4 regions of the Cobetia sp. SIMBA_158 genome follow, and region 2 is predicted to be linked to each of the others. Evidence: predicted binding sites of a transcription regulator. Region 2 holds the regulator's gene; each other region holds the start of a gene.
The links. Region 2 encodes PhoB, which activates phosphate uptake and scavenging genes when phosphate is short. Its sites were predicted from a motif close to TGTCATANNNNTGTCANA; they were not measured.
Positions count from the first base shown of each region.

Region 1 (5,219 bases), on a different contig from region 2:
TAGGTATCAAAATCATCATAAGATACTTGAGTCGCAGAAATAGAATAACTATCAAGAGTCACTGTATGTAATGACTTGTTGTCTTTGTGAACGGAGTAAGGCAAGCCATTGGTCCCCTCATCAATAGGCCCAAAATCGCCCATTTGGAAAGTACCACCTTTGACAAAAATCATATTGTCTTCAGTTTTTTTGATAAGAGTCGCGATTTTTTCCTGATCGGAGGTAGTAAGTTTCTGACTGTTGGAGTCGGATTCTTTACACCCTGAGAGCATTAAAAGAAATATTACTGAAATAACAAGGGAAGATGAAATGCTCACTTTATCTACCCAGATGGTTTTGGTATTATAACACATTGTCATTTTTCTGCTTATAAGTAAATGTGGAGCTGTAAATTGTAGCTATATTGGATAGCAAACACATCGTTGATACCAGCATCTCAGATCTTTGAAAAATAAGAATTTGATCGCAATTTAGTTGTGCAACAGCGTACCTGATCGGTTTGCTATTGCTCTCTGTATCTGCCGTCATAGCTAAATCAGTACGCTTAGTCTATTTCATCACTTACGACGCAACGAAAAGAAAACTCCGTGTGAAGAAATTTGTCGCCTATTTTAGGATGGGCATGATAACGTTTTACCGTCAATGTACCTCCCCAGCCTTGGCCATTCGATATACCTCTTACTACTTTTTCATCACCCTTGTCTGGGCCTCTTGGATTCTTTTGAATGGTGCTATCATAATAATCTTCCTGATACCAATCTAGTACCCATTCATAACCATTGTCTCCCATTTGGTACAGCCCTAGGGGGTTAGGTGGGTACATATCAACAGGGTAGGGTGCAAGACCACTCGAATCGCCAGCCTCAGTTGCGCCTCTTACTTCTTCATTTGTAGGGATGCTCTTACCTTTTTCTAAAGTGCCTGTACTAGTACCATAAGGGATAAATTGCCCACCGGATCGTGCTGCATACTCCCACTGTGCTTCTGTTGGTAATGTAAAGGGCAATGAAGTTTTCTCAGCTAGCCAACCGCAATACTTTTTGGCTTGTTGCCAATTTACACCAGCAGGCACATTATCCTGACGGAATCGCATTTCATATTTGTTAGAGTTATTGATCTTCTCTTTACCCGTAGCCTGTGTATAAATATCGTATTCTGAATATGTTACTTTGGTGGGTGACATGTAGAAGGTATCTAGTGTGACCTGGTGCAACGGCTTATTATCCTGTTCTGCACTATAAGGTAACCCTTTGTTGCGACCTTTCAGGTTGGGGTCTATAGGGCCGAAATCCCCCATTTGGAAGCTACCCCCTTCAACGCGAACAAGAGCATCTTTTGTCTGTTGAATCAATGCATCGACACCTTTCTGATTGCTTATATCAGCATTAATATTATTGCAAGCGCTAACACCTATGGCAGAGAGTGTCGTCAGAACAACTGTATATTTCATGAATGTCCCTATAAAACTGTCGCATCCGTATTCTGCGGCTGGCCGCTTGGCGATGCAGCTTCGTTACAAATATGTCTTCAAAACAACCCTGAGTTTGACACATACAGTATCATCTTGGGTAATCCCACCATCAGCTTGAATGGCAAGCCGGTGGCGTTTCACGGCTGCCATACGGCATGTGGGGCGGCGCTGATCTCTGCGGCAAGTGGCAAGCACGGCCTGGGATGAGAGTGTGAGCTCGTCTAGGAGATATCTGTATTCGATGATCCCGTAGCCTTGGCTGCGGGATTTTTCGTTCTGGATCTGCGTTAGCGCCGCAGTCTCATGTTTCAAGCGCCGCATTGCTGTGGAGGGGGCTGCATTCACGTTCAAGGTTTCATTGAAAGTCTTTCTCCGCGCCGCGGGTTTTTCAGCTAGGCAGCGAAAGATAGTGTCAGTCACTTCCCGAGACAGAGCTGCTGCCACGTGACGCAGCAGATCTTGCCGTTGGGCCGATGACAACCACTGACTAAAAGGGGCATCTCCATGCTCACCTTGATCGTGAAATTTGACGTCAAGCCCGAACAACTCGATACCTTCAAGCAGGCCTTGGCTGACAACAAGCTGGGCTCAGCGGCTGAACCGGGGATGCTGGAAATGCGTTTCTTCGCGGCCAAGGATTCTCCCACCACCATCTTCGCCTACGAGCGCTGGGCAAGCACCGAAGCGCATCAGGCACATGTGAACCAGCCCTACGCGCAAGCCTTGCTGAAACTGGCTGACACGGCGTTGGCATCGCCATTCGAGGTGATGCCCTTGAACGATACTGACCCGGCGCCATTGCAGGAGGCGAACCCCAGGCACGTGCAGCCGGAAGATGAGGTATTCAGTATCTTCTTCATCTTCAAGATCAAGGAAGAATATCGCGCTCGGTTACTGCAGCAATTCACCACGCATGTGGCGAAGACGCGCAGTGAGGAGCCGGGCAATCTCGTGTTTGATCTGTATACCATCGACGGGCAGGACGACACGCTGGTGATATACGAGCATTGGCGCACGGAATCAGACCTGTGGGACATTCACTTCCAGCAGCCCTATGCCATCGAGACAGGCAAGCTGTTGGAGCAGGCCATGGTCGGGGACATGAAGCAGTACCTGAATATCGTCAGCGAGTTCTGAGTTATCCCGCCGGTCATTCGTTTCCTGCTTGCCCATTCGATGCGCAGCCCTTAGAGGCTGCGCATTGTGCGTTCACCTCCCTTTGAATATCAGCGTGTCATCCCACCGCCATCCACGCCTGTGAGCTCAACCAGGCGGCTGTCATGAAATCCTGCAGCGCCACCGGCACATAAGCTGGCAGGTCAGTGCGAGTCACGCAGATGTGATAGTTTCTGGAGCGTCCAGCCGTTTGGCGGCGCAGAGCCCCGGGCATTTTCTTCGCCGGCGGGGCAAGCGGCGCCGTGTTATTACCCGGTAGTGGCAACCCTCTTCATCTTTTGTCAGGACTCCCCGTCATGAGTGATGCGTATTACCTCCACCTTACCGATCGCCTGCGCGAACAGCTGAAGGACCCTGATGCCTTTGAAGAAGGGCGATTGCCTTCTGAACGAGTGCTGGCCGAGCGCTTCGATACCACGCGCGTGACGTTGCGTCAGGCGTTGGGGCAGCTGGAGGGGGAAGGGCGCATTCATCGCAGCAATCGGCGTGGGTGGTTCGTGTCGCCGCCGCGGCTGGATTACGACCCCACGCGTGACTCGGGCTTCAATGACTATGTGACGGCGCAGGGGCGGCGCCCACGGACGGAAGTGCTGCTGACCGATGTTCAGGCCCACCCACCGGCTGCGCAAGCGCTTGGCCTGGCGGCCCAGACACCGCTCTATCATATTCGCCGCCGGCGTTTCGTGGATGAGCGCGCCGTGCTCAGCGAGTCGATGTGGGTGGTGCCAGAGCGCGCGCCGGGACTGCTCGAGGAGGGCCAGTTCGGGGTGTCACTGTGGGCGGAGCTGCGCGGGCGCTACGGCTTGACGCTGGCCCATCGTGAGCTGCGCTTCTACTCCGAGTCGCTGGGGGAGCAGGCCGCCCGGGAGCTGGGGGTCGCCATGGGCAGCCCCGGTCTGACCGTACGTCGCGCTACCTTCGATGAGCAGCATCGTCCCATCGGCTATGACGAAGAGCGCTGGCTGCACAATGCGCTGTGCATCACCGTCACGCTCAAGAACAAGCCCTGAAACCGCGCTGCAGGGACACTATATGAGGTAACGCTGTTTCACTGGGCCTTCAACTGACTGTCACGAGGGTGTCATTCGGCCCGCTCATACTCTTGGTATATACCAGATGGCGAGAGCCATTCATTCCAAGCGTTGGAGAGTCCCGATGTCCTTCTTGACCCGTTCCTTCCTCACCCGTTCCTTGCTGGCCAGTGCCGTTGGTCTGGTTGTTTCCCTCAATGCCCAGGCGGCCACCGAGCTCACCGTCTATACCGCGGTGGAGTCCGATGATCTGCAGAAATATGCCGAACGCTTCCAGCAGGCGCACCCGGATATCGACATCAAATGGGTGCGCGACTCCACGGGCGTGATCACCGCACGATTGCTTGCCGAGAAGGACAACCCGCAGGCGGATGTGGTGTGGGGCCTGGCCGCGACCAGCCTGCTGGTGCTCGAGAAGGAGGGCATGCTGTCGCGTTATGCCCCCAAGGGAGTCGAGGCGCTGGATACCAAGTTCGTCGACCCCGCCTACCGTGATGGCCAGGACCCGTCCTGGGTCGGGATGGACGCCTGGGTCGCCTCGCTCTGCTACAACACCGTCGAAGGTGAGCGACTGGGAGTGCCCAAGCCGACGTCCTGGGAAGACCTCACGCGTCCCGAGTTCAAGGGCCACGTGTTCATGCCCAACCCGAGTTCTTCCGGTACCGGCTATCTGGATGTCGCCAGCTGGTTGCAGCTGTGGGGTGACGACGGCGGCTGGGATTACATGGACCGCCTGCACGACAACATTGCCCGCTACACCCACTCAGGCTCAGCGCCCTGCAACCTGGCCGGTTCCGGCGAGGCCGTGGTTGGTGTGTCCTTCGCCTTCCGAGGCGCGCGCCTCAAGGCACAGGGCGCACCGGTGGATCTGGTCTTCCCCGAGGAAGGGCTGGGCTGGGACATGGAAGCCGCGGCGATCATGAAGGGCACCGACAAGCGTGAAGCGGCGCAGACACTGATGGATTGGGCAGTGTCCAAGCCGGCCAATGAACTCTACAACGAAGGCTATGCGGTCGTGGCCTATCCGGGGGTGGCCAAGCCGATCGAGCATTATCCGGCCAATATCACCGAGATGATGATCGAGGCTGACTTTGCCAAGGCGGCCAACCAGCGGGATGCAGTGCTCGCCGAATGGCAGCGCCGTTACGACGGCAAGTCCGACAGTCAGTAAGTCACGCCCAGCCACCTTCGTCATTGCCCCGGCGCCTTGCGCCGGGGTCGGGAGTTTCTCGCATGTCTCTTGTGACCGCACCCCCGCGTCATCACGCCTCGCGTCAAGCGCCGCCATCGACTGCCGGCGCCTCGCCTCGCGCGGTATCCGCCCCTGCAGCCCGGGCGCCTGCGCGTGACGCAGCGCCTCAGGCACTCACCACGCGTTCTGCGTCGTCAGACAGCATTCACCTCAAGATCAGCGGCCTCACCAAGCGCTATGGCCAGTTCACGGCCCTGAGCGAGATCGACCTCGCGATCCGCGAAGGCGAATTCGTGTGCTTCCTCGGCCCCTCCGGCTGTGGCAAGACCACCTTGCTGCGCGCCATCGC
Region 1 is NZ_JAWJYL010000007.1:1,244-6,462, forward strand. Features, by position in the region: gene R2R70_RS11755 (formylglycine-generating enzyme family protein) at 1-353, opposite strand, end outside; gene R2R70_RS11760 (formylglycine-generating enzyme family protein) at 545-1,450, opposite strand; gene R2R70_RS11765 (PAAR domain-containing protein) at 1,343-1,678, shown strand; gene R2R70_RS11770 (putative quinol monooxygenase) at 1,976-2,608, shown strand; gene R2R70_RS11775 (UTRA domain-containing protein) at 2,944-3,657, shown strand; gene R2R70_RS11780 (putative 2-aminoethylphosphonate ABC transporter substrate-binding protein) at 3,803-4,849, shown strand; gene R2R70_RS11785 (putative 2-aminoethylphosphonate ABC transporter ATP-binding protein) at 4,912-5,219, shown strand, end outside.
Region 1: the regulator PhoB is predicted to act here: its motif matches at 2,704-2,721, upstream of R2R70_RS11775 (UTRA domain-containing protein).

Region 2 (5,219 bases):
TGGCAGCCGGCTGCCACGCTGCAAGGTGTCATGCCGGCCGGCTGGTGGGCGTGGCTCTCCTCGACGGACTCGCTGACCCAGCGTCTTGCCAGCGCCATGCAGCAGCAGGATGAACGCGATGGCCAGCCAATCCAGGGCCTGCGCGTGCGCCTGCTGCTGCAGGACACCGGCCCCGCGCGGCTGGATGAGGCACGCCTGCTGGGCATCGGCTCACGCCGGCATGTCTGGCGGCGCGAAGTGGCGCTCTGTCATGGCGATACGCCATGGGTGATCGCACGCTCGCTGGCGGCGCTGGACCTGACCCACGGTCATCGCCTCTCGACGCTGGGTGAGCGCTCGCTGGGCCATTGGCTGTTTCGCCAGCCCGACCTGACCCGCAGCGCCATCGATGTCAGCCGTGCCCCGCTGGTGCTTTCGAGCCCCAGGCCGCTGGCCCGCACCACCAGCCTGTGGATGCGCCGCTCGATGTTCTCGCATGGTCGCTTCAAGGTGCTGGTGCAGGAGGGCTTCACACCGGCCTTCCAGCACGCGCTGCAGCTGGCCTGAGCCTTGCGCCCGACTGGCCTCGTTTCCCTCTCTTCCCTTGCCCACTACCACCCGCCCAGGAGCCCCGATGACCGCGTCATCCACTTCCGCCGCTTCGCGTCCTTCCAGACTGGCCGACTACCTCGCCCTGACACGGCTGGACCGCCCCATCGGCACCTGGCTGCTGATGTGGCCGACCCTGTGGGCACTGTGGCTGGCGGCAGATGGCATTCCCGAGCGCACGACCCTGCTGATCTTCATCGCCGGGGTCTATCTGATGCGCGCCGCCGGCTGCGTCATCAACGACTACGCCGACCGCCATTGGGACAAGCATGTCGAGCGCACGCGAGACCGGCCGCTGACCTCGGGTCGCATCTCGGAGCGCGAGGCGCTGACGCTGTTCGGGGGGCTGGTCGCGGCCGCCTTCGTGCTGGTGTGCTTCACCAACCTGACCACGGTGCTGCTGTCGATCGTCGCCGTGCTGCTGGCGGCCAGCTATCCGTTCATGAAGCGCTTCCATCATCTGCCCCAGGTGGTGCTGGGCGCCGCCTTCGGCTGGGCGATTCCGATGGCCTTCGCCGCGACGCTGGAGGAGGTACCGACCTACGGCTGGTGGCTGTTCGCTGCCAATCTGATGTGGACGGTGGCCTACGACACCGCCTATGCGATGGTCGATCGCAACGACGACCTCAAGGTGGGCATCAAGTCCACCGCCGTGCTGTTCGGGCGTGCCGACAAGCTGATGATCGGTCTGTTGCAGCTGGGCATGCTGGCGGTGTTGATCGGCATCGGCCTGCAGCTGGTGCTAGGCATCTTCTACTGGCTGGGGCTGGCCGCCGCCGCCGTCACCTTCGTCTGGCAGCAACGTCTGATCCGGGAGCGTGAGCGTGCGCCCTGCTTCCAGGCCTTCCTCAACAATCATTGGACGGGTCTGCTGATCTTCGCCGGTATCGCCCTGGCGACCTGGCCGATGAGCTGACGCCTGCATAAACATTAGTATTATTTAATTTAAAGCGACCCCTGCCCTCTGTTGCTCCCCAGCCCACGGTTCATGCCTGCCTGCCGCGCCTCCAAGGTGGCTGGCAGGCTTGCGTGCAAGCTGCCATGCTGGCAGTTGTCATCTCGTTGTCATATAAGCGGGTTGTAATCGTCATCGACTTGTCATTCTGGCGCGTGCGCCGACTGCTGCATGGGATCTAGCGATGAGCTCCAAGACCGTACTGATTGTCGACGATGAATCCTCGATTCGCGAGATGATCGCCGTTGCCCTCGAAATGGCGGATTACCGCGTGCTGGAGGCAGACAATGCCCAGGACGCCCACGCCATCGTCGTCGATGAAAAGCCCGATCTGCTGTTGCTGGACTGGATGATGCCGGGTACCAGTGGCCTGGAGCTCGCGCGGCGTCTCAAGCGTGACGAGACCACCTCGGAGCTGCCGATCATCCTGTTGACCGCCAAGGGCGAGGAAGACAACAAGATTCAAGGCCTGGAAGCCGGTGCCGACGACTACATCACCAAGCCCTTCTCGCCGCGCGAGCTGGTCGCCCGTCTCAAGGCCGTGCTGCGTCGCACCACTCCCAAGGGGGTCGAGGAGGCGGTGGAAGTCGAGGGCCTGATGCTCGACCCGGCCAGCCACCGCGTCACCGCCCATGGCAACTCGCTGGATGTCGGCCCGACCGAATATCGCCTGCTGCAGTTCTTCATGACGCATCAGGAGCGTGCCTACACGCGCAGTCAGCTGCTCGATCAGGTATGGGGCGGCAACGTCTATGTCGAGGAGCGCACCGTGGACGTGCACATCCGTCGCCTGCGCAAGGCGCTGGGCACAGGCCATCAGCATCTGATCCAGACCGTCCGCGGCACCGGTTACCGCTTCAGCGCTCAGGCCTGAGGGATTCATGCGCTATTGGACCAACGAGCTATGGCGCCTCGGCTACCTTGCCGGTGGCTTCGGCCTGATCGGTGGCCTGCTGGGCCATCTGGGCTGGGGCCTGGCGCTGGGTCTTTCGCTGTATCTGTTCGTCCATCTCAAGCACTTGAAGAGCCTCTACACCTGGCTGATCACCAATCCCCATGAAGAGCCGCCGCCCGGCGATGGCGTCTGGGGAGACCTGCTCGATCGTCTCTACCGCTACCAGAAGGGCCAGCGTCAGGCTCAGGAGCGACTGCGCAGCATCCTCAACCGTATCCAGGAATCCTCCGAGGCCATGCGCGACGGCCTGGTGATGCTGGACAACCACGGTGACATGGAATGGTGGAACAGCGCTGCCGAGCAGCTGGTCGGCCTCAAGGCCAGCCACGACCGCGGCCAGCACATCACCAACTATCTGCGTGACCCCGTCTTCATCGACTACTTCAATCGGCTGGCCTACCGCGAGCCGCTGACGCTCCAGTCGCCGCTGTCTGACAACCTGACGCTGCAGATCTCCATCACCCTGTTCGGTGACAACGAGCGTCTGGTCATGCTGCGTGACGTCACCCGCCTCTATCGTCTGGAAGAGATGCGCCGCGACTTCGTGGCCAATGTCTCCCATGAGCTGCGCACGCCGCTGACGGTACTGGCCGGCTATCTCGAGACCTACTCCGATTACGCCGATGACCTGCCACCGCGCTGGCAGCGTGGACTGGGCCAGATGCAGAGCCAGACCGACCGCATGCAGCACCTGGTCGAGGACCTGCTGACCCTGTCACGCCTGGAAACCGACGAGCTGTCCGACAATGGTCGCTGCATCGACATGAGCGCCCTGCTCGGCCATATCCGCGACGACGCCGAAGGCCTGTCCCAGGGGCGCCACACCTTCTCCATCGAAGCCGATGCCAGCCTGTCACTGCGCGGTGAGGAGCAGGAACTGCGCAGCGCGATCTCGAATCTGGTCTTCAATGCGGTGCGCTACACCCCCGAAGACTGCCATATCACCCTGCGCTGGAAGGCGGATGACCAGGGCCTGCTGGTCGAGGTGGAAGATGACGGGGATGGCATCGACCCGGTGCACCTGCCGCGCCTGACCGAGCGCTTCTACCGCATCGACAAGGGCCGCAGCACCGCCACGGGAGGCACCGGCCTCGGGCTTGCCATCGTCAAGCATGTGCTGATTCGCCATCAGGGCCATCTGGAGATCGACAGCCACCCCGGCGAGGGTGCGCGCTTCCGCTGTCACTTCCCCGACGAGCGCGCCTGTCAGGCAAGCGCTCCCCAGGCCAGCAGTGCGCTAGCCCAGTGATGGGCTGATTCCGTGATGATCTGACCCGGACGCCAGCCCAACGCAGAACGCCCCGCAGCCACCTCGAAAGGAGGCGACTGCGGGGCGTTTCGTTTGGTCAATCAGACGACACTGCGGCTATTTCAGCGACGTGCCAACCTAGCGACGAGTCAGTTCAGCGACAAGCCAGCTCTGCGACAGGCTGTCTCAACGACGCGGCGCCGGCAACTGACGGTAGTGGCTCTGCCACATCAGTACCGCCCCGGCGACGGCGCCCGGGATGAACAGCAGATTGGCCAGCGGCACCAGCGTCATGACGAACACCGCGGCGCCGAAGGTCAGTGAGGGCCACCAGCGCGCCTTGAGGCGCTGCTTCATGTCACCGAAGCTGACCTGATGGTTGTCCATCGGGTAGTCGAGGTACTGGATCGACATGCTCCAGGCCGAGAACAGCCCCCACAACAGCGGCGAGAGCAGGTTCAGGCCCGGGATGAAGCCGATGATGAACAGCGCGATCATGCGCGGGATGAAGTAGCCCAGCTTGGCCATTTCACGCCCCAGCGAGTCGACGCCGATCTTCATCAGGCCGCGATCATCATCGATCAGGGTGCCATCCAGACGGTGCTCGACCTTCTCGGCCAGAATGCCGTAGAAGGGCGCGGCGATCAGGTTGGTCACCAGGCTGAAGGTGAAGAACACCACCAGCAACAGACTCACCACCAGCACCGGCCAGATCAACCAGCTGAGCCAGTCCAGCCACGCCGGTACCTTGAGCATCCAGTAATCGATCCAGCCACCGAACTGGTTGAACAATACCCACAGCGTGATGCTGTAGAGCACCAGGTTGATCGCCAGCGGTACGAATACGAAGCGGCGCAGCCCGGGGGTATAGACCATGCGGGTCCCGCGGACCAGCGCCGATACGGCATCAATCATGCGACGTCCTCGTCATCTCAAAAGAACCGGCCAGCCAGCGGGCTGACCGGAGCCACACCCTAGCACTCCCGCCTGCGCGGCGCAGCTGTCGGCCGCCTGACATCGCTCGCGCTCCCACGACGCAATCGCCCCGCGGCCTGCCGGTGGGCAGGTGCGGGGCGAAAGAGGCGACACAGGGGCAGAGAAGCGCGTCAGCTCACTTCTTGTCCAGGTCCTGCGGCTTCAGGTCATGGGTATCGGTGTGACGCACGTCCACGCCCTTGACCAGGAAGATGACGTACTCGGCCAGGTTGTCGGCGTGGTCACCGATGCGCTCCAGCGCACGCAGAATCCACATCACGTTGAGCACCGGCGTGATCTGGCGCGCGTCTTCCATCATGAAGGTCATCAGCGAGCGCATCGCGCTCTGATATTCCAGATCCACCGAGGCATCTTCACGCAGCACCTTGAGGGCAAGGTCGGTATCGAAGCGCGCGAAGGCCGTCAGGGAGTCACGCACCATGCTGCGCACGTGCTGGCTGAGATGACGCACCTCGACCATGCCGCGCGGGCTCTGG
Region 2 is NZ_JAWJYL010000005.1:264,780-269,998, reverse strand. Features, by position in the region: gene R2R70_RS10540 (chorismate--pyruvate lyase family protein) at 1-546, shown strand, start outside; gene ubiA (4-hydroxybenzoate octaprenyltransferase) at 614-1,504, shown strand; gene phoB (phosphate regulon transcriptional regulator PhoB) at 1,728-2,417, shown strand; gene phoR (phosphate regulon sensor histidine kinase PhoR) at 2,425-3,747, shown strand; gene cysZ (sulfate transporter CysZ) at 3,934-4,662, opposite strand; gene phoU (phosphate signaling complex protein PhoU) at 4,859-5,219, opposite strand, start outside.

Region 3 (5,219 bases), on a different contig from region 2:
GAGCCTGTGCTCTTGAGCTGGTGACGACGCGCTCGCAAGATTGAAGTCATGGCAACGAAAAGCCCCCGTCTCGATAGAGACGGGGGCTTTTTCATTCTCTTGCCAGAGGGGGCCGGGTGCCAACCCTGCTCTGGCTCGCGCTAGCGCAGAGCATCAGCCCATGAACTGGCCGCCATTGATATCCAGGTTGGCACCGGTGATGAAGCCGGATTTCTCGTCGGCCAGGAAGGCGACCGCACGTGCGATCTCGTCCGGCTGACCATAACGCTTGACCGGGATGGTCTCGCGGATCGATTCACGGATCTCTTCGGGGATCTTCATGATCATGTCGGTGGCGATGTAGCCCGGTGACAGGGTGTTGACGGTAATGCCCTTGGTCGCGGTTTCCTGCGCCAGCGCCATGGTCAGACCATGCATGCCCGCCTTGGCGGCCGAGTAGTTGACCTGCCCGAACTGGCCCTTGCGGCCATTGATGGAGGAGATGTTCACGATGCGGCCGTACTTGTGCTCCAGCATGTCATTGATGACGGCACGGCAGGTGTTGAAGACGCTGTCGAGGTTGCAGTTGATGACTTCGCGCCACTGCTCATAGCTCATCTTGCGCATGGAGGTATCACGCGTGATGCCGGCGCAGTTGACCAGAACCGCGATCGGACCGAAGCGCTCGCGGATTTCGTTGACGCCTGCCTGACAGGCTTCGAAGTTGTCCAGCTCGATGCCGGACAGTGCGATGTTCTCGAACCCGGCAGCGCGCTGTTCCGACAGCCACCCCTCTGCCTTTTCCTTGTTCCTGTAACCCGCAATTACCTGATACCCCTGGTTCGCCAGCTCGCGGCAGATAGCGGAACCAATGCCACCGGTACCACCGGTAACCCATGCGACGGGTGCTGTTTGTGTCATCTTATTGTGTCTCCCTAATCCTGGAACGTCCTGTGTCCTTGGCTTGGGCACAGCCTGGCGAATCTGCGGACACCCCCGCCCTGAGAAAACGAGAATGCCTGCAACGACAACAATGACCCGCGTCTCTAACAGCCTGATGACAATCGTGCACTCTGTGACGCCTGCCATCCGCCTGTGCGAGGCGCGTCCACCTCAGTATGGACAGGATGCAGCGGGAATGTATGTAGCAGATCTCTCACACAAGATGCCGATAATCGCTCAAGAGGCGCAGACGGGTTGGTGACGACTCACCGGACACGAGAAGTTTGCGTCAATTACGGGATAACGGTTGACGCAGCACTGTATATCCTTATACTACGCCCCACGTTGATGCGGGGTGGAGCAGTCTGGTAGCTCGTCGGGCTCATAACCCGAAGGTCATCGGTTCAAATCCGGTCCCCGCTACCACTGACAAGTCGTTGCCTATCAAGGTAATTGCCGGTCAGACACCAACGTAATGTTGCGGGATGGAGCAGTCTGGTAGCTCGTCGGGCTCATAACCCGAAGGTCATCGGTTCAAATCCGGTTCCCGCTACCAACCTCTGATGCGTCAGAGTTGGAGCAAAGGCAGTACCCAGTGTTGCGGGGTGGAGCAGTCTGGTAGCTCGTCGGGCTCATAACCCGAAGGTCATCGGTTCAAATCCGGTCCCCGCTACCAAGAATTCGAAAGGCCTGATGCCATGCATCAGGCCTTTTTCGTATGCGTGAAATTCCTGTGCGATGATGGCGAGGAAGCCGGTTCTCGGGCCTGGCTACCCCTATCCACACCGGGCCTCTTCACACCGGGCCCCTTCACACTCATCACGTCAGTCCCAAGGGAGTGCCTGCATGCGCCACTGGCTGGTCAAGACCGAACCCGATGCCTTCTCGCTGGATGACCTGCGCCGCGAATCACCGGCGCTCTGGGATGGCGTGCGCAACTACCAGGCGCGCAACTTCCTGCGTGAGATGCAGCTCGGTGATGTCGTGCTCATCCAGCACTCCAGCTGCAAGGTGCCTGCGGTGGTCGGACTGGCCATCGTCAGCGAACTCGCCCTGCCCGACCCGACGGCCAGTGATCCTGAGCACAAGGGCTTCGACCCACGTCAGGTGGCGGATATCGATGCCGACAAGCCTCCGCGCTGGGTCGCCCCGCGTCTGAGCTACCTTCGCCCGCTGCGCACCACCCTGCCCATCGCGCGCCTGAAGGCCCGACCCGAGCTGGCGGACAGCCACCTGGTGCGCCGCGCACGCCTGTCCGTGATGCCGCTCAGCGAGAGCGAAGCCGCCTGCATCGCCAGCCTGGCCGACGACACCCTGCTGCCGTGAACCGACGCGCCCGGGGCGCTCGCGCCAGGAAGTGTCCGGCAGCGCCTTGAACTCCACTGCGACGGGCCGCATCATCAGGCCAACCGGCTCGCACGCGAGCCTTGAATCGCAGACAGAATTTCGGGGCATGCACCATGATCATCGATCCCAATACCGGCCAGCCACTGACCGGCAATGACACCACCGCCGCCCAGCCACAAGGGGTGGTCGGCGGCGGTGCCGCCAGTGCACCGCGCCAGGCAGAAGACGCCAACACCTACATCATCGATGTGGACATGAGCAATCTTCAGCAGGTGCTGGAAGCCTCACAGCAAGTGCCGGTACTGCTGGATTGCTGGTCGCCGCAGAGCGAGCATTGCCTCGTCCTGACGCCGATCCTCGAGAAGCTGGCACGTGAATATGCGGGCGGCTTCATCCTGGCCAAGCTGAACGCCGAGGAACAGCAGGACATCGCCGCTCAGCTGGGCGTGCGCTCGGTGCCGGACGTCAAGCTGGTCATCCAGGGCGGTCTGGCAGGCAACTTCACCGGCGCACGTCCGGAAGCCGAGATTCGCCAGTTCCTCGAGCAGCACAAGGTCCAGCCGGCGGCAGGAGCAGGTCCCAGCCTCGCGGAGCAGGCGGCCACTGCACTGGAAAGCGGCGACCTCGTCACCGCCAAGGCGCTGTATCAGCAGCTGGCGCAGGAATCCCCCGAGACGCCGGAATACCACATCCACCTCGCCTCGGTGCTGGTCGCCGAAGGCAATGGTGAAGAGGCCCGTCAGCTGCTGGATTCCCTCAAGCCGGAAGACCGTGATGGTGCCCAGGCGCGTGGCGTACGCGCACGCATCGACTTCATCGCCGAGGCACCGTCTCCCGAAGAGGTGCAGGCGATGATCGAGCGGGACGACAGCGAAGCCCGCTACCAGCGCGCCATGCGTGACCTGGCGGATGGCCATTACGAGCTGGCGCTGGATGCCCTGATCAGTCTGGTGAAGACCGACCGCCAGTACGGCGATGATCTGGCACGCAAGACGCTGCTGCGTGTCTTCGACGCCCTCGGCGCGACCCATGAGCTGACCGTGCGCTTCCGCCGCCAACTGTTCGCTCTGATGTACTGATCGTGCTGATGTACTGATCGTGCTGGTGCGCTGACCGTATCAATGAGTTGATCACGCCACGCAGACGACAAGGCCCCGCCTCCGGTAAAGGAAGCGGGGCCTTGTCATTGAGGGCCTGCCGTCGCGCCGATTCAAGGGCTAACGACGGCTCCAGCCCTTGAGAAGCGAGGGGCGAGCACGCGATTCGCGCACGCTGGGCGGAAAGTCCACCTCTAGTTCCTGGCCCGCAGACTTCACGGCGTCTGGCGCAGACGGGGTGGCAGATGACGCCGCGGGAGCACGGCAGCGGGAAGATGGCGGCGACGAACGCGCCAGGCGCAGGCTCCCACCCTGACAACACCATTCACGACAGGCCGTCACGCCTGCATCCCTGCTTGCTGGGCGCCCCTGTCGCGGCGTCTCTGCCACCTCATGTCTCATCGTCGCATCTCCTGATGACAAGCCCCTCCCGATGAGCGGCCTGGCTTCAGAGTTGACGATAATGATTCTCAATTCAAGTTTGCGATGAGCGATAGCTGCCAACGAAACGCCGCAGACTGACCCAGATCAACTCCGGCTCTCTCGACTCCCCTTCTCGGCCGCCTCGCTCGCCCCCGCGATCCCTTCGCCAACCTCAGCCCTTCTGCAGGCGCTCATCCATCTGCTGCAGCGCCTTCTCCAGCTGCACGCGCGTGGTGCCGTAGTTCAAGCGCACGAAGCCCGGCCAGCCGAAGTCTGCGCCATCCGACAGCGCGACATCGCACTCCTCGAGCAGGGTCTGCTGCGGAGACTCCCCGAGCCCTGCCTTGCGCATATCCAGCCAGGCCAGATAGGTGGCCTGCGGGCGCGACATGCTGACACCGTCCCAACGTGCCACATGGCTTTCCAGCAGATCGAGGTTGTCACGCAGCACGCTCAGCAACTCCTGACGCCAAGGCTCACCCTCGCGCCACGCCGCTTCGGTTGCGGCCATGCCCAGCACATTGCTATCGGGCATCAAGCCATTGGCGGCGCCGGTGAAGCGTGCACGCAGCTTGGGATCGGTGATCACCGCGCAGGCAAACGTAAGCCCGGCGGTGTTGAAGGTCTTGGAGGGCGCCCACAGAGTCACGCAGCGCGCCGCCAGTCGCTCGCTCAGGCTGGCCAGCGGAATATGGCGGGCCGTCGGGTCCACCACCAGATCCGCATGCAGCTCATCGGAGACCACCAGAAGATCGTGACGCTCGACCAGCTCCGCCAGCGCCTCGAGCTCTTCCTCGCGCCAGACGCGGCCGGTAGGATTGTGCGGGTGGCACCATAGCAGCAGCTCGGTCTCGGGCGTGATGGCCGCTTCCAGCGCCTCCAGATCCAGACGCCAGGGGCCGCCTTGCGTCTCGGGCTCTGCCAGCGGCGCCATCTGTGCCAGTCGCCCGGTCTTCTGGGCCACCTTGAGGAAGGGCGGGTAGATCGGGGTCGTCGTGACCACGCCCGCGCCGGGAGAGGTCAATGCCAGACTGGCCAGATGCAAGGCCGGCACCACGCCCGGCAGCCAGACGATGGCGTCACGCGGCACCTCCCAGCCATAATGCTCGCGACTCCAGTCACACAGGCTGTCATCGAGGCCCTCCGACGGCTTGGCATAGCCGTAGACCGGGTGCGCCACTCGCTCGGCCAGCGCTCGCGTCACGGCGGGCGGGGCGCTGAAGTCCATGTCGGCGATCCAGAGGGGCATGACGTCCGAGGCGTAGCGATCCCACTTCTGGGAAGGATACTGGCGTCGATCGAGCGGGGTGATGAAATCGAATGGCAAGATGGAGTCTCCCTGTGGCGGGCAAATTTGGCAGGCAACGCGAGCTGTGCTCTCGACTCACGCCGCCTTCGGGCGGCGAGAAGAATACCTGTGGACCAACTACA
Region 3 is NZ_JAWJYL010000020.1:29,060-34,278, forward strand. Features, by position in the region: gene R2R70_RS18455 (DUF349 domain-containing protein) at 1-2, shown strand, start outside; gene phbB (acetoacetyl-CoA reductase) at 154-900, opposite strand; tRNA gene R2R70_RS18465 (tRNA-Met) at 1,271-1,347, shown strand; tRNA gene R2R70_RS18470 (tRNA-Met) at 1,401-1,477, shown strand; tRNA gene R2R70_RS18475 (tRNA-Met) at 1,521-1,597, shown strand; gene R2R70_RS18480 (EVE domain-containing protein) at 1,768-2,247, shown strand; gene R2R70_RS18485 (tetratricopeptide repeat protein) at 2,382-3,347, shown strand; gene R2R70_RS18490 (MalY/PatB family protein) at 3,961-5,115, opposite strand.
Region 3: the regulator PhoB is predicted to act here: its motif matches at 1,025-1,042, upstream of phbB (acetoacetyl-CoA reductase).

Region 4 (5,219 bases), on a different contig from region 2:
AGTCGAGGCTCTCGAGGTTCAGGAAGTCGCGTGCCTTGTCGGTCAGCTCCGGAATCACCGGCGCCAGGTAGACCATCAGCTGGCGGAACAGGTTGATGCCCACGGAGCAGACGTCGAGCACTTCCTGCTCGCGGCCGTCTTCCTTGGCCATCGCCCACGGCGCCTTGTCGGCGATGTAGGTGTTGGCTTCATCGGCCAGCTCCATCACCTTGCGCATGGCGCGCGCGAATTCACGGGCTTCGAAGTCCGCCGCGATGCCTTCGCCAGCAGCGATGAAGCGCTCGACCAGCTCCGGCTCGGCGCAGGTGGCGGACAGCTTGCCGTCGCCGAACTTCTTGACGAAACCGGCGCAGCGGCTGGCGATGTTGACCACCTTGCCGACCAGGTCGGAATTCACGCGGGCGGTGAAGTCGTCGAGGTTGAGGTCGAGATCATCGACGCCGGAGGTCAGCTTGGCGGCGAAGTAGTAGCGCAGGTATTCCGGGTTGAGGAACTGCGCGTAGGTGTCGGCCTTGATGAAGGTGCCGCGCGACTTGGACATCTTGGCGCCATTGACGGTCACGAAGCCGTGGCAGTTGACGCCGGTCGGGGTGCGCATGCCGGCACCTTCCAGCATCGCCGGCCAGAACAGGGCGTGGAAGTAGACGATGTCCTTGCCGATGAAGTGATAGACCTCGGCGTCGGAATCGGCCTTCCAGTAGCTGTCAAAGTCGATGCCCTGCTTCTCGCACAGGTTCTGGAAGCTGGCGAGGTAGCCGATCGGCGCGTCCAGCCACACGTAGAAGTACTTGCCCGGCGCGTCGGGAATCTCGAAGCCGAAGTAGGGCGCATCGCGGGAGATGTCCCACTCGGCCAGACCCGCCTCGAACCATTCCTGCAGCTTGTTGGAAATCTGGCTCTGCACGCGGCCGCTCTTGGTCCACTCCTGCAGGAAGTCGGCGAAGTTCGGCAGCTTGAAGAAGTAGTGGGTGGACGTGCGCATTTCCGGCGTGGCGCCGGAGATGGCCGAGACCGGATCGATCAGCTCGGCCGGCGTGTAGGCCGCGCCGCAAGCTTCACAGTTGTCACCGTACTGGTCTTCGGTCTTGCACTTCGGACAGGTGCCCTTGATGAAGCGGTCGGCGAGGAACAGGCCCTTGACCGGATCGAACATCTGCTCGATATCGCGCGTAGCGATATGGCCGGCATCGCGCAGTGCCAGATAGATGCGCTCGCTGTGGGCGCGGTTCTCCGGCGAGTGGGTGGAGTGATAGTTGTCAAAGCCGACGCCGAACTTGGCGAAGTCGGCCTGGTGCTCGTCACTCACACGCTGGATCAGCTGCTCGGCGGTGACACCTTCCTGCTCGGCACGCAGCATGATGGCGGTGCCGTGGGCGTCATCGGCGCACACGTAATGGCATTCGTGGCCACGGCTTTTCTGGAAGCGTACCCAGATGTCGGTCTGGATGTACTCAAGCAGGTGACCCAGGTGGATCGACCCATTGGCATAGGGCAGGGCACTGGTAACCAGAATCTTGCGCGCTGACATGAGGCCTCGTCTTGACGGTAAAGGGCGCCTGCTGCGCACTGCGCAGCCACTCGCCGGGATGACTCGTGATAAGGGGCGAACGCATCGCCCCGTCGGGATGGGCGCTACTATATCGCGAAGGTGCGGGCGGCGCGAAGGGCGCGTCGCGTCACCGGCAACGCTGGCGTGCGCAACTGCGAGGTTGCAACCCGTGCCGCTGCCCTCATGAAGGATTCAAGGACACTACATTTTCCGTTCCTGGAGGTCAGCATGCCAGCACAGCTATCCGTCGCCGGTCAGATCAATCGTCTCATCCGCCAGGTGATGATGCCCGGCAGCAACGCCCGTCCCAACGAGGAGCCCGGCCCGGAACTCGCCATGGCCGTGCTGATGTTCGAGGTGGTACGCGCCGATGACCATCTCGATGTGCGCGAACGTGAAGCCCTGGCGCGCCAGCTGGCCGAGCGCTTCTCGCTGGGGGATGAGGAACTTGCCAGCCTGCTGACCCAGGCTGAGCAGGATGCCGAGCAGGCCACGGACCACTACCGCTTCGTCAAGCAGCTCAACGAGCACATGAGCCTTGAGGAGCGCAGCGAGCTGATCGGCATGCTCTGGGAGCTGGCCTACGCCGATGGCGAGCTGGACCCGCAGGAAGAGCATCGCATCCGCCGTCTTGCCGGCCTGCTGCATGTCAGCCACAGCGAGTTCATCCGTACCAAGCTGGCGGCGCAGCCAGACACCTGATCCGTCAGGAATTTTGGGAAGGGTGTCCCTGTCCACCCCTTAGGCACACGCCCCTATTACGACACCCCCAAGCAGACGCCCCCGTTGCCAATGGCAGCGGGGGCGTCATGTTTGCGGCTTCGGGTCGCAGTGTCGTCTGTCATTAATCTGACATCTTTATGTCATCCTTTCGTCATGAATCGTCCTGTAGCCGGGCCATTGATATGGACGGCTCTGCTTGCGTCGTCAATAGTGAAGCGCATGCTCCAGTTGGCACCTTGGGTGCCGCCATGTGAGCAGATCGCGATTCATTTCTGACCAACAAGCGCTCCGTTCGAACACAGACGTACAGACTTGCACGAGTATCGTATGTGCCCGGGTAACACGGATGCCAACAACGATAAGGGAACACGGAAGATGACCATGATGATGCCTCATCAGAACCGGCAAGGACGATGGTGTCGAAAAGGGTGGGCCGTCGTTGCGCTGACGGGAAGCATGAGCTGGATGCCGCTGGCCAATGCGGCAGAGATCAAGAATGTCATTCTGATGATTGGCGATGGTATGGGGCCCCAGCAGGTTGGCATGCTGGAGACATACGCCAATCGTGCGCCGGATTCGATATATCAGGGGCGTTCGACGGCACTCTACCAGCTGGCGAAGGAAGGCGTGGTGGGCGCTTCATTGACTCACCCTGAAGATGCCGTGGTAGTGGATTCGGCCTGTTCAGCGACTCAGCTCTCGACGGGTATCTTCACCGGGGGCGAGGTGATCGGCATAGATTCAGAGGGTAATCGGGTGGAAACCGTCCTCGAGCTTGCCAAACGAGTCGGCAAGGCCACCGGATTGGTGTCCGATACGCGCCTGACCCACGCGACTCCGGCGGCCTTCGCCGCCCACCAGCCGCATCGTTCACTGGAAAATGCCATTGCCGAAGACATGCTCATGACCGGGCCGGATGTCATGCTGTCGGGAGGGTTGCGTCACTTCGTGCCACAGTCCGTCAGTGAGCCGGGGGAAAGCGCGGGCAGTGTCGAGACGCTGATGCAAGGTGCCTGGTCGCCAACCTCCAAGCGCAAGGATGAACGAAATCTGCTCCAGGAAGCTGCAGATCAAGGCTATGGGCTAGCCTTTACGCGTGATCAGATGGCCGCACTCAATGGCACCAAGGTATTGGGGCTATTCGCCAACTCGGGTATGGCGGATGGTATCAGCTATCGAGATAGCCATGATGACCCACAGCGTCAGCAGCCGACCCTGCATGAGATGACCCAGAAAGCACTGTCAATGCTGGAACAGGATGATGATGGTTTCTTTTTGATGGTCGAGGGTGGCCAGATCGACTGGGCCGCGCATTCCAATGATGCGGGCACCATGCTCAATGAACTGATCAAGTTCGATGAGGCCGTGCAAGGTGTCTATGACTGGGCGCGAGAGCGAGACGATACAATAATCCTGGTAACGGCCGACCATGAGACGGGGGCATTCGGCTTCAGTTATTCCAGCGCCAATTTACCGGCAGCGCAGAAGAAATCAGGCCCTGCATTCGCAGATCAGGATTACGCACCCAATTTCAATTTTGGTGACTTCTCGATTCTGGACAGTCTCTATGAGCAGAAGCAGACCTATTACGAGCTGCTCAGTGATTTCGAGGCACTACCGCAAGATGAGCGCACACCGGCGCGCTTGATGGCGGCTGTCAATGGCAATAGTGACTTCCAGATTACCGAAGCCCAGGCAGCTGAAGTACTGGCCAACAAGCCCAACCCCTATCATGTGGATGGACATAGTTACCTCGGGGTCAGCGAGGTGCCGGCAGTTCACGACTTCGACGCCTTCTTCCCCTATAACGATCGCGGCAACCTGCTGGCGCGGGCATTGGCGACACAGCAAAACACCGTCTGGGGGACTGGTACGCACACCCATACGCCAGTCAACGTCTTTGCATGGGGGCCAGCCAACGACATCTTGCCGGTCTCGTCCATCCTGCACCATTCCGAGATAGGGCAGTATCTGAAGACAGTGGTAGCGAAGTAGTCGGACTCGGCCCATTACTGAAGATTGAGTGATGATATGACCCAGAAGGCCCCTGATGAGTGAATCATCAGGGGCCTTCTGGTTTGTCTGTTTCCTGTACGGTCTTTCCGTCACGGTCTTGTACGCGACATGGCGCTGACGTGCGGCATGTCAGGCAACTTGCTGGTGATGGTTCTACCCGTCATGCCCTGGTGAAAGGGTGAGTCAGTTGCGATAGAACAGGTGCTGACCGATGCGCGCGGTGCGCACGAAGCGCTTGGCCCAGTAGGGCGTGGCGTAGCGGGCGTGGAAGTAGAGGGCGCCGTCGGTGACGTCTTCCAGCTGATGGTTGAGTGCCTGGCGGGCCACGTCGCGTGCCTCAGCGTAGGCGGCGGGCTCGCGAATACGGTCGGAGCGCCCGTCACACCACCAGGAGAACTGACAGCTGCCGCTTTCGCCGCCCTGCTTGACCACGCCGCACAGGCTATCGGGGAAGCGCGGGTCGGCGGCGCGATTGATCACCACATTGACGATGCCCTGCATGCCGCTTCTGCCTTCGCCCTTGGCTTCCCAGTAGGCGGCACGCGCCAGGCAGGTCAGCGGGTCATCTACCGGGCGCTGGCCGTTGGGGTCGATCGCCTTGGCGCCGGCCTTGCTGAGCAGCAGACTCTCGGGCACATCGCTCTCGCCTTGCACCAGCAGGCTTTCCAGCCGTTCGGCCTTGACGGCTGCCTTGGCCGCGGTGGTCGGTGCGGCAGGCGCGTCCGAGGCGTGCGGCGCGGAGCACCCTGCGGCCAGCGTCAGGCCGAAGATCAGTACCAGATGACGAAGCGTGCGTGCACTGCTGATGGCGTAGCGCCGGGTGTGAGTCAGTGGGCGGCGCGGTGTGAGAGATAAACGCATGCAAGATACCTGTGAACGTGGCCTGGGAAGCGCAGCAAGGCGGGATGGCGCGCAGGGTCAATCCGGGTCG
Region 4 is NZ_JAWJYL010000008.1:120,553-125,771, reverse strand. Features, by position in the region: gene metG (methionine--tRNA ligase) at 1-1,528, opposite strand, end outside; gene R2R70_RS13320 (TerB family tellurite resistance protein) at 1,778-2,251, shown strand; gene R2R70_RS13315 (alkaline phosphatase) at 2,648-4,267, shown strand; gene R2R70_RS13310 (cell wall hydrolase) at 4,472-5,149, opposite strand.
Region 4: the regulator PhoB is predicted to act here: its motif matches at 2,389-2,406, upstream of R2R70_RS13315 (alkaline phosphatase).